2 regions of the Neobacillus sp. NRS-1170 genome follow, and region 2 is predicted to be linked to the other one. Evidence: riboswitches for the same ligand, from Rfam matches in the RefSeq annotation. Region 2 holds a riboswitch; the other holds the start of a gene.

Region 1 (5,562 bases), on a different contig from region 2:
CAAAGCAAATGAGGAAGGGATACTACCTTGTTTTTCCAAATGGCTGTTCCTTTTGCCGGCGGACTTCCCCCATCTATCCTAATCCCTAATTCTAATAATATATTTTCGGCAGGGCCCGATTTATAAAGAGCATGTGCACCCAAGTTTAACAATGCTCCATTTTTATCAATTGTCATGGCCCGGCCTCCACACTGCCTTGCCTTTTCAACCAATACGACAGACTTATTTGCCCTTGCCAAATCAATTGCGGCTGTTAAACCCGCCAGCCCCCCGCCAATAATGGCTGCATCATACGTTTTCACATTATTTCCTCCATTTCAATATGGTTTTCATAAACAAGACGGGGGAGGATGTTTTTTTGTGACAACATAAACAAAATTAAAAAAGCTCGTAGAGTAATAAATTTTTTCTACGAGCTTCTTTTCAGTCTTATTGGTTTAATAATTTTATAAACTCTTTCATAAAACCCGGAAGATCCGGCCATGCGTGTCCGGAAACGAGATTGCCTTGAACATGGAGGTGATTTTCAATATAGGTTGCCCCAGCCGCTTCCACATCCGGCTTGCAGGCGATATAAGCGGTTAATTCACGGCCTTCCAAGTATTGGCGCACGGTTGTTAACACCTGACCTGCATGGCAAATCGCCGCTACAGGTTTATTTGTTTCAAAAAAGCGGGCGACAATTCTTGGAACATTTTCATTTAAGCGAATGTATTCCGGAGCTCTTCCCCCTGGAATAATCAGCCCGTCAAATTCGTCCGGATTTACTTCTTCAAAAGCTAACTGTGCTTCAATTAAGTATCCTTTACTTTCCGTATAAGTATCCCATCCAATGAAGTCATGTACTACCGTTTGCAGTTTCTTCTTTGATGGTGCGGCTATCTGCACATTGTAGCCTTCTTCAAGACAACGAAAATACGGGTAATAAACTTCCAATGCCTCTACAGCATCTCCTGCCAGGATTAATACTTTTTTTGACACCTTAACGACTCCCTTTCTTAAAATATTAGGCTAGTACCAATATTTATATATTCATAATACTTCCTTTAATTTCCTTAAATCCAAAAATAAATTATCGGACAAAAAGTGGCCTAAAAAACAGTGCCTCACGTCCCTAATAATGTCGATGAATTCGACAGAATGTGGGTGGTGCCAGGCACTTATACCTATGGAATTTTAATACGACCTCTCAGTTAAGTTGATTACAGCGGCATACCTGCAAATTCCATAAATCAACAAAACTCCTTCGCAAGTAAAAATGCGACTGCTCATATTGAACAACCGCACAAGTTTAAAAGAATCTTATATTTACTATTTTACTCATCTTAGCCAATTGGCATTGCTGTAATGTAACCATTGGATTAACCGAAGGTGATATTGGAAACATTAAGTTTTTCCGATTGTTATTATGAGCTGGATCTATTCTTCCCATTTGATGATAGATATAAGGGCCTGATGGATCATCATTAATAAACCTATTTTGTATTTTATCGAATCGTTTAAATAATATATGTCCAAATTCGTGTGCCAATGTGTTACGATTAGCAGCCATGTCAGTTAGTAAAATTTGTCCAAAGAATTCATACTGCGTGCTGCTTTTAAAATTTACAATCTCTGTCCCACTAACCCCTATTACGTTTTTACCTCTTCCTTCAGCCAAAAAGTCTCCTTTCAAATAAAAAACGTATATTCCTATTTTATGCTCATTAGCATTCCTAGCTGACTGAATTAAAGAATGAATACTACTATTTTTAAACACCTTATCAGCAGGAATTGTGCCAGCATTTACGATTCCTTTACTAAAATAAACACCTTTTAATAAAAATTTTATACAACCTTCCCATGCATGATTTGCTTTATAAATATCTTGTTTTACTCTACTAAAATTTGATTTGGGATCAGCACCATTGACAAAAATAGCATACACATCAACTGTATAGGTGGCCAATTCTGATAACTCCCTTTAATTGTTAAGATTCACTTTAATATAGTTTATTAAAATAATAGACAATATGTGCAGAGACCATTGGGTCGGTTCTAACGGCTTTTTTAAAACTTTGAGCCAATAGAACCGTCGCCCCCAATCGTTGATTCTATGCCGATATTCTTTGATTATTATCTTTTCTCTTTCTATAAGAATACAATGTAAATAATAGAATAAACCAAAGTGGCGTCAACAATAAGGCCGTGCGTGTAGCTTGAGCGAACAGCATAATAATAAGAATCATGGCAAACAAAGTTAGAACAGCGTAGTTCATAAATGGAGTAAACGGCGCTTTAAATGTTGATTTTTTCTGTAAGTCAGGCCGTGTTTTCTTATACCTTACATGGCAGATAAGAATGACACCCCACACCCATATAAAACAAATCGCACTAATGGTTGTCACGATCCCAAAGGCTTGTTCCGGAATTAATTTGCTCAAAAGAGCTCCCCCTGTTAAAACAAGAGTGGAAATCAATAGCGCGTTACTTGGTACATGATTTTTATTCAACTTCGCAAAGTTAGCTGGCCCCTGATTCTTTTTGCTTAAATTAAACAAAATCCGGCTTGTAGAAAACATCCCGCTGTTACATGCAGAAGCGGCGGATGTTAAGACGACAAAGTTAATAATGCCTGCAGCAATTGGAATCCCGACCAAGCTAAAGGTTTTGACAAAAGGACTTTCTGCTGCATTTAGTTCTGTCCAAGGATTAATGCATAAAAGAACGATCAATGCACCAACGTAGAAAAAGAGAATTCTTAAAGGAATTTTATTAATAGCAGATGGGATGTTTTTTTCCGGATTGGATGTTTCCGCTGCCGATACTCCCACTAATTCCACACCGACAAATGCGAATACAACCATTTGGAAGGAAAGCAAGAAGCCTGAAACCCCGTTAGGAAAAAGCCCGCCATGTCCCCATAGATTTTCTATTGAAACTGTTCCTGCATCGGTCTTGAATCCCATCACTAACAAAATGACCCCTATAGTGATTAAGGCGACAATGGTTATGACCTTTATTAACGCAAACCAAAACTCCAATTCTCCAAAAAGCTTCACGGTTAATAGATTGAGTCCTAATAATATAATTAAGCAAACGATGGCAGGTATCCACTGGGGGATATCAAACCAATAGCGAACATATACCCCAACTGCAATCACATCGGCCATCGCCGTCATAATCCAACAAAACCAATAGGTCCATCCGGTGACAAACGCTGCCCGTGGTCCGAGATAGTCTGCAGCAATGTCTGTAAAAGATTGATAACCCGCTTTAGACAGCAGCAGTTCACCCAGCGCTCTCATAACAAAAAAACAGGCGATTCCTACGATTAAATAGGCCAGTATGATGGATGGCCCCGCCAGCTGTATGGCTTTACCGGAACCCAAGAATAATCCGGTTCCAATGGTGCCGCCAATGGCGATTAGCTGCACGTGACGATTTTCTAAATTCCGCTTTAATTCTCTTTGTTCCATTTCAATCTCCCTCTCAAATTGATGAAAAATGTTTCATGTGAAACGATGAACAAAATAGTAAACTCAATAAAAAAAGAGATTGGATATCCTCCAATCTCTTAGGTCTAAGAATAATAAATAATATCTATTACACTAACGATCGTCAGCATAACAAATAAATATTCAGTACTCTTCTGTCCTTTTGCCTGAGATTGTGAACCCTTCGGCGCCGCGTATTCCTGCGGTCTCTCCAGAAGCTGCTCCTGCTATAGTGCGATCCATAGCAATCATAGCTTGCTAAATTATTAATTTTTTTGATTGAGTTTAACTATTGTTAAATAATTTTTAATTTTAATAGTATTCTTATAATATGTCAACAACTAAAGCAATTACCTAAGTTTAGGGAAGGATAATGAATCCCATCTGGCAGCCAGATGGGATTTCTTTTAAAACATACTCAACCGATATCTTTTTGACAAAAGTTCCAAAAGTTTAAGTCCAGCCACACTGTTCCCTTTTTCATCTAAAGCAGGACCGAAAATGCCGATTCCAAATTTACCAGGAACAGCCCCCATGATTCCTCCTGATACACCACTTTTAGCCGGAATCCCTATTTTGATGGCGAATTCGCCTGATGCATTATACATTCCGCACGTTACCATAAAGGTTTTGCAAATTCTTGCTACATCGTCGGGCATAATCCGTTTCCCATTAAGAGGGTCCACACCATCCATCGCAAAAATCATCCCGATCCTTGCTAAACCCAAACAATTCATTTCAACAGCACACTGTTTGGTGTATAAATCCAATAAGGGTTCTACATCCTCAGTGATGATGTTATGCTGCTTCAGAAAATAGCATAATGCCCGGTTTAAATCAGCGGATTCAAATTCGGAACGGGCTACATTTTCACAGTAACCAATGGAAGAGTCATCGGCCAATTCCCGGATAAAGCCTAATAACCGATTGAATCGATCCTCCACTGTATCCCCTTTTATCATATGGGTCACGACCAGTGCCCCAGCATTTATCATTGGGTTCAATGGCTTGGCCGGCATTGTTTCCAACTTGGCAATCGAATTAAACGGGTCTCCAGTTGGCTCCATCCCAACTCGTTCAAATACATAGCGATAGCCTCTTTCCATTAAGACAAGAGCTAAGCTGATAACCTTTGAGATACTTTGCAACGTAATCTTTTTATCAATATCACCCGCTGAGATACATCTTCCGTCAGGATAATTTATCGCAATCGATAAATCACCAGGATTTGCTTTACCCAGCTCGGGAATATAGTCTGCAACCTTTCCATCTTTTGTATATCTTTTTGCTTCTTCAACAAATCGCTGTAATTCGTCACTTTTTTGACACGGCATTATGCATCACCCATAGTAGTATGGGCGAATGATAAGGCGGTCATTCACTAATATTTTTGTGAGAGAAATTAATTTTTATAGCACATACTTGAGGAAGGGTATCAGACAACGTCGAGGCCCTCCGTAGTTTTGACTTTCATTTTTTTACACATTCATTTATTAATTTTTTTGCAGTACAATCAAACCGCTTCTAAATTTGCAACGTTATTTTTATTTGATATGAAATACATTTAATTTTGTTTTTAAATATTTAATCACAGCAACCCCTCCCCACTTAACACCTCCTTCAAAAGGATTTTTTTAACATTTTTTTGAGTAATATGTCCTATATTTTTGAATACACATTTTAAACAAGAAAGGAGATTATGAAAAAAAGAGAATGTCAGTTTATTAGGTTCATAAAAAAATAGCTGAACCTACATACATCAAAGGAGGGCATGCCAAGAGATGCGATTTAAGAAGACTGTTCATTCAAGAAAATTAGATGAGACGAAAAAAAAATCAAGAATGAAGCGTTTGTTTCTTGTGAGCTTATCCCTCATTACTTTACTTAGCGGCGGCATTCCTGCGGCGAATGCAGAAACGGTCCCAATGGATTTCCCTAGATTGGCCCAGCTTGGTCCAATCCACGAGGATAATGGATATCCGGTCTGGTACGAAGATTCACACGGCACACGGTTACAGCTTTGTTTAGATGCAAATGATCCATTGTGTGCAATCGTTTCAGGCGACATACCCGATCCATCAAAACC
Region 2 (5,562 bases):
ATTCAAATATTTGATGGAGCCGAGGGGAGCCGAAATGAATAATCTCCCCTCTCATATTCTCAGGGGCCGCTTTTTGATTAGTAATAAACGTCAGCTTCATCGGATTCGGAATTCCGCCCGTTTTTTCTAAATAATGCCAGTAAAAAGGGCGGTTCATTAAAGCTTTATCAAGTTCAATTGTAAGCTGAACGGTTAAATACCCCGGCTTATTCTCGACAATCGGACAATCATTTGCTTTAAAATAGTTCAAAAGAAAGCTATGAATTTCCTGCTGCTGCATGTGAATCTCCTTTCTTCATACTTTCTGCAAATTCGATCATTGATGATAAATTTTCCATTTTGATGCGCATTTCACCTTCTGATGCGGACTGTCCAAAAATATCAATTAAATGATCCTCAATATTGCCGAATTCCAGTTTCGTGAGAATATCATCGAGCTCGCCGATAACCTTCTCAAACAAATGAATTTTTTCATACAATAGCTTGAGAATATGCTCTTCGACCGTGTTCTTTATCGCAAAATTATAAATCATAACATCCTTTTCCTGCCCAAGGCGATGAATCCGTCCAATCCGCTGCTCCAGTTTCATCGGGTTCCAAGGCAAATCAAAGTTAATGATATGATTACAGAACTGCAGATTAATTCCTTCGCCGCCTGCTTCCGTTGCAATTAACACCTGGGCGTGCTTTTGAAATAATTCACGCATCCAGTCTTTTTTACCGCGCTTAAACCCGCCGCGAAAAGGGACTGAGGAGATTCCATGCTGCTTTAAATACCATTGCAAATACAACTGGGTTGCCCTGTATTCCGTAAAAATAATGACTTTGTCATTCACTTTTTGAATTAACTCGAGTGCTTTTTCTGCCTTCGAATTTTGCTGAACAGCTTCCACCTTTTTAATTAAATACTGGATTTGTTCTTCAAAGGCCTGTGAAGGATTTTCCTTTTTCTGCAGCATGTTTTTAAGCGTATAAAAAACAGCTTCTCTGCTGCTGCAAGCTTCCCGCTGTAGGGTCATGACCGAGAAAGCACTTGTCTGGACCCAGTCACCTTCGCTTTTTAGGTCTGTAATCGACATATACAGTTCTTTTTCCGGTTGTGTAAATTCGATGGGAATTGTTTCAACATGTCGTTTCGTCCATTCAATTCCCGTATCGGCACGGCGGTTCCGAATCATAACTTTATTGACCAGTTCTTTTAAATGCTCATCATCATTTAAGGAACGGGAATCGCGTTTGTATTTTTCGTAGAATGCGGTTTCGCTGCCCAAATGACCTGGCTTAAGGAGTGAAACAAGGTTAAAAATTTCCTCGATTCTATTTTGAATCGGAGTGGCGGTCAACAATAAACAAAATTTCTTTTTTAAATTCTGAACAAATTCATAGTTTTTCGTTTTATTATTTTTCAATTTATGGGCTTCATCGATAATGATGAGGTCATAATCCTGCTGGTAAATAATGTCCCGATGCGGATTTCGCTTCGCTGTATCAATCGAGGAAACCACCACATCGCACTGTTCCCATACATAGCTTTTCCTTTGGGTGATGGCAGGAATAAAAAACTTGCTATTCAGTTCAATAGCCCATTGGGTAACTAATGAAGCGGGAACAAGGATCAATACTTTTTTTACCAGTCCTCGAATCATGTATTCTTTTAAAATCAACCCGGCTTCAATCGTTTTCCCAAGTCCGACTTCATCGGCAAGAATTGCTTTTCCATTCATGTTTTCGATAACTTGCTTAGCGGTTTCAAGCTGGTGAGGCAGTGGTGTTAAATTAGCCAGATGATTCGGTGCCTGAAGGCCCTCGAATTCAGGAATGACAAGGTGTTTTTCAACCCCAATAGCCAGTTTAAAAAGCTCCCAATTTCCCCATGGACCATCGTTGTCAATTCTATGCAAAAAATCATCCTGCCATGAGGAATCAAATTCAATTTCGACAGACATCGTTTCAGCTCCTGTTCCTGCAAAAGTTCCTTACAAAAGTTATTGCTCAATGTAATGTTTTAATGGTAGGATGATAATAGCTTTGAAAGTTTTAAATATTTTAATAAGGTAATTTATTTTAGAAGTATAATTAGTATGACCAAATTGGAAAATATTATAAATGCGAATGATAACAAGGGGAGAGACTACCTTTGTAGCGCCGAAGGAGCAAGCAGTCCATGTGAATCTCTCAGGCAAAAGAACTCTTGTTTGACGCGGCTCTGGAGAGTGCTGTATAAATTTGGGCAGCCACCAAAGGGGAAAGCCATTCCAGGTTAAACTTTCAGGTGCAAGGACAGAGACCTTCTTACGTTTAAAGGGAGGTTTCTGTCCTTTTTTATGTTTTCCTTTGTCAAAATACTTTTTTAAATGCGAAATCAGAATAATATTTTTCCTGATTTTGTTAATGGGTTAATCTCTGTTAAAGAGTCAATTTTTACGAATAATGAACATGTAAAAGATTGAAGGGGGATTTTAGATGACTGAATTGAAACGTACTCCACTGATTGACGTTTATAAGGAATACGGCGGGAAAACGATTGATTTCGGTGGCTGGGAGCTGCCTATCCAGTTTTCAAGCATTAAGGAAGAGCATGAAGCCGTAAGGACAAGAGCTGGATTATTCGATGTTTCCCATATGGGGGAAGTAGAAGTAAAAGGTGCTGACAGCTTAAATTATTTACAAAAAATGATGACAAACGATATTTCAAAAATTAAAAACGGCGGCGCCCAGTACACAGCAATGTGCTATGAAAACGGCGGTACTGTTGATGATCTGCTCGTTTATAAAATCGAAGATAATCACTATTTATTGGTTGTGAATGCATCCAATATTGAAAAGGATTATAAATGGCTTGCAGATCATTTAGAGGGCGATGTCAGCATTGAAAACCTTTCTGAAAAAACGGCACAGCTCGCCGTTCAGGGACCTCTAGCTGAAAAGGTACTGCAAAAGCTTACGGATACTGATTTAAGTGGAATTGGCTTTTTCAAATTCCAGCAGGAAGTGCTCATAAATGGAAAAAAGGCACTAGTATCTAGAACCGGATATACTGGTGAGGATGGCTTTGAGGTATATTGTGATTCTGCAGAAGCCGCAATGCTTTGGAAAGAAATTTTAAAAGCAGGAGAAGAAGAGGGGATACTCCCATGCGGATTAGGCGCACGCGATACTCTTCGTTTCGAAGCGGTATTAGCACTCTATGGCCAAGAGTTATCAGCGGAAATTTCTCCACTGGAAGCCGGTATTGGGTTTGCGGTGAAATTAAATAAAGAAGTAGATTTCATCGGGAAAGAAGCTTTAAAGCAGCAAAAAGAAAGCGGCCTCCCACGAAAATTGGTTGGTATCGAAATGATTGACCGAGGAATTCCTCGTCACGGCTATCCAGTCTATAAAGGTGAAGAATTAATCGGAGAGGTTACGACTGGAACTCAGTCTCCAACCTTAAAGAAGAATATCGGTCTTGCCCTAATTAAGACAGAATTTGCTGGTCTTGAATCAGAGGTAGAAGTGGAAATTCGCGGTAAACGCCTGAAAGCAACAGTAGTTCCAACACCTTTTTATAAAAGAGAAAAGAAATAACAGAAGGGAGCTAGTTTTATGAAACATCGTTATTTACCAATGACTGAACAAGATAAGAAGGCTATGCTTGAAACGATTGGTGTTTCCTCCATTGATGAGCTGTTTAGTGATATCCCTGAAAAAGTGAGATTTAAAGGTGAATATAATATAAAAGCAGCAAAATCAGAAACGGCATTAATGAAAGAACTTTTTAACATGGCAAGCCGTAATGCAGACCTAAAAAGAAATGTTTCTTTCTTAGGTGCCGGAGTTTATGACCATTACATGCCTGTAATTGTAGACCATGTCATTTCTAGGTCAGAATTCTATACAGCCTATACACCATATCAGCCAGAGATTTCACAGGGTGAACTCCAAGCCATTTTTGAATTCCAAACGATGATTTGTGAATTAACAGGAATGGATGTTGCTAACTCTTCAATGTATGATGGTGGAACTGCTCTTGCTGAAGCAGCGATGCTAAGTGCGGGTCATACAAAGCGCAAGACGATTGTTGTATCAAGTGCGGTACATCCAGAGTCCCGTGAAGTATTAAAGACTTACGCAAAGGGTCAATATCTTGACGTAGTAGAAGTTCCTTTAAAAGACGGTGTCACTGATGTTGAGGCTTTAAAAGGATTAGTGAATTCCGATGTTGCTGCTGTTATCGTTCAATATCCGAACTTTTTCGGAAGAATCGAACCTATGACAGAACTGGAAGAAATCATTCATGAACATAAAGCGTTGTTTGTTGTTTCAAGCAATCCATTATCACTTGGAGTATTGACACCACCTGGGAAATTCGGTGCTGATATCGTGATTGGTGATGCACAGCCGTTCGGAATTCCAACTGCCTTTGGTGGACCACACTGCGGATTTTTCGCTGTAACCACTAAATTAATGCGTAAAGTACCTGGTCGTCTTGTTGGACAGACAACCGATGACCAAGGCCGCCGCGGTTTTGTATTAACCCTTCAGGCACGTGAACAGCATATCCGTCGTGATAAAGCAACTTCTAACATTTGTTCTAACCAAGCGCTGAATGCACTTGCTGCGTCAGTTGCCATGACGGCTCTTGGTAAAAAAGGCGTTCGAGAAATGGCTGCAGCCAATTTACAGAAGGCGCATTATGCGAAAAATGCCTTTAAAGAAGCAGGGCTTGAAGTTATTTATGATGGCCATTCATTTAACGAATTTGTGGTCAAATTAAATAATCCTGTTAAAGAAGTCAATCAACAGCTCTTACAAAAAGGAATCATTGGCGGTTATGATTTAGGCCGTGATTATCCTGAGTTGTCTAACCATATGCTTATTGCGGTTACGGAGCAAAGAACGAAGGAAGAAATAGATACACTAGTGAAAGAATTGGGGGATTTGCATGCATAATCAAGATCAAGCGCTCATTTTTGAACTAAGCACACTTGGCCGAATTGGATACAGCCTGCCGGAAATGGATGTTCCGGAAGCAGATCTAAATGGCCTTCTCCCAGAAGGATATTTACGTGTTGATGAACCAGAGCTTCCTGAAGTATCTGAGCTTGATATCATGCGCCATTATACTGCTTTATCAAGAAGAAATCACGGGGTAGATTCCGGCTTTTATCCGCTTGGCTCCTGTACAATGAAATATAATCCAAAAATCAATGAAAATGTTGCCCGCTTTAATGGTTTTGCCCATGTGCATCCATTGCAGGACGAAAGCTCTGTCCAAGGCGCTCTAGAGCTTTTATATGACTTGCAGGAACATTTAATTGAAATTACCGGAATGGACGAAGTAACCCTTCAGCCGGCTGCAGGTGCCCATGGTGAATGGACAGGATTAATGATGATCCGTGCTTATCATGAAGCAAATGGCGACTTGAAGCGTACCAAAGTAATCGTTCCTGACTCAGCGCACGGAACGAACCCAGCATCTGCAACAGTTGCAGGTCTTGAAACCATCACAGTTAAATCGAATGATAATGGTCTTGTTGACCTTGAGGATTTAAGAAGAGTAGTTGGTGAAGATACGGCAGC

Evidence for each region. Region 2 has a riboswitch for glycine ahead of gcvT (glycine cleavage system aminomethyltransferase GcvT). Riboswitches for the same ligand answer to the same signal wherever they lie in the genome.
Region 1: it holds a riboswitch for glycine, as region 2 does, so the genes downstream of both, ACIFOT_RS18565 (amino acid permease) here and gcvT (glycine cleavage system aminomethyltransferase GcvT) in region 2, are expected to answer to the same signal.

What each region holds. Positions count from the first base shown of each region.
Region 1 covers NZ_JBITPF010000040.1:12,225-17,786, forward strand. Annotated here, with positions in the region: gene ACIFOT_RS18550 (phytoene desaturase family protein) at 1-302, opposite strand, end outside; gene ACIFOT_RS18555 (DJ-1/PfpI family protein) at 430-981, opposite strand; gene ACIFOT_RS18560 (hypothetical protein) at 1,292-1,948, opposite strand; gene ACIFOT_RS18565 (amino acid permease) at 2,094-3,458, opposite strand; glycine riboswitch at 3,622-3,701, opposite strand; gene glsA (glutaminase A) at 3,884-4,810, opposite strand; gene ACIFOT_RS18575 (Ig-like domain-containing protein) at 5,258-5,562, shown strand, end outside.
Region 2 covers NZ_JBITPF010000089.1:12,992-18,553, forward strand. Annotated here, with positions in the region: gene ACIFOT_RS29610 (YqhG family protein) at 1-280, opposite strand, end outside; gene ACIFOT_RS29615 (DEAD/DEAH box helicase) at 258-1,946, opposite strand; glycine riboswitch at 2,113-2,201, shown strand; gene gcvT (glycine cleavage system aminomethyltransferase GcvT) at 2,464-3,567, shown strand; gene gcvPA (aminomethyl-transferring glycine dehydrogenase subunit GcvPA) at 3,586-4,932, shown strand; gene gcvPB (aminomethyl-transferring glycine dehydrogenase subunit GcvPB) at 4,925-5,562, shown strand, end outside.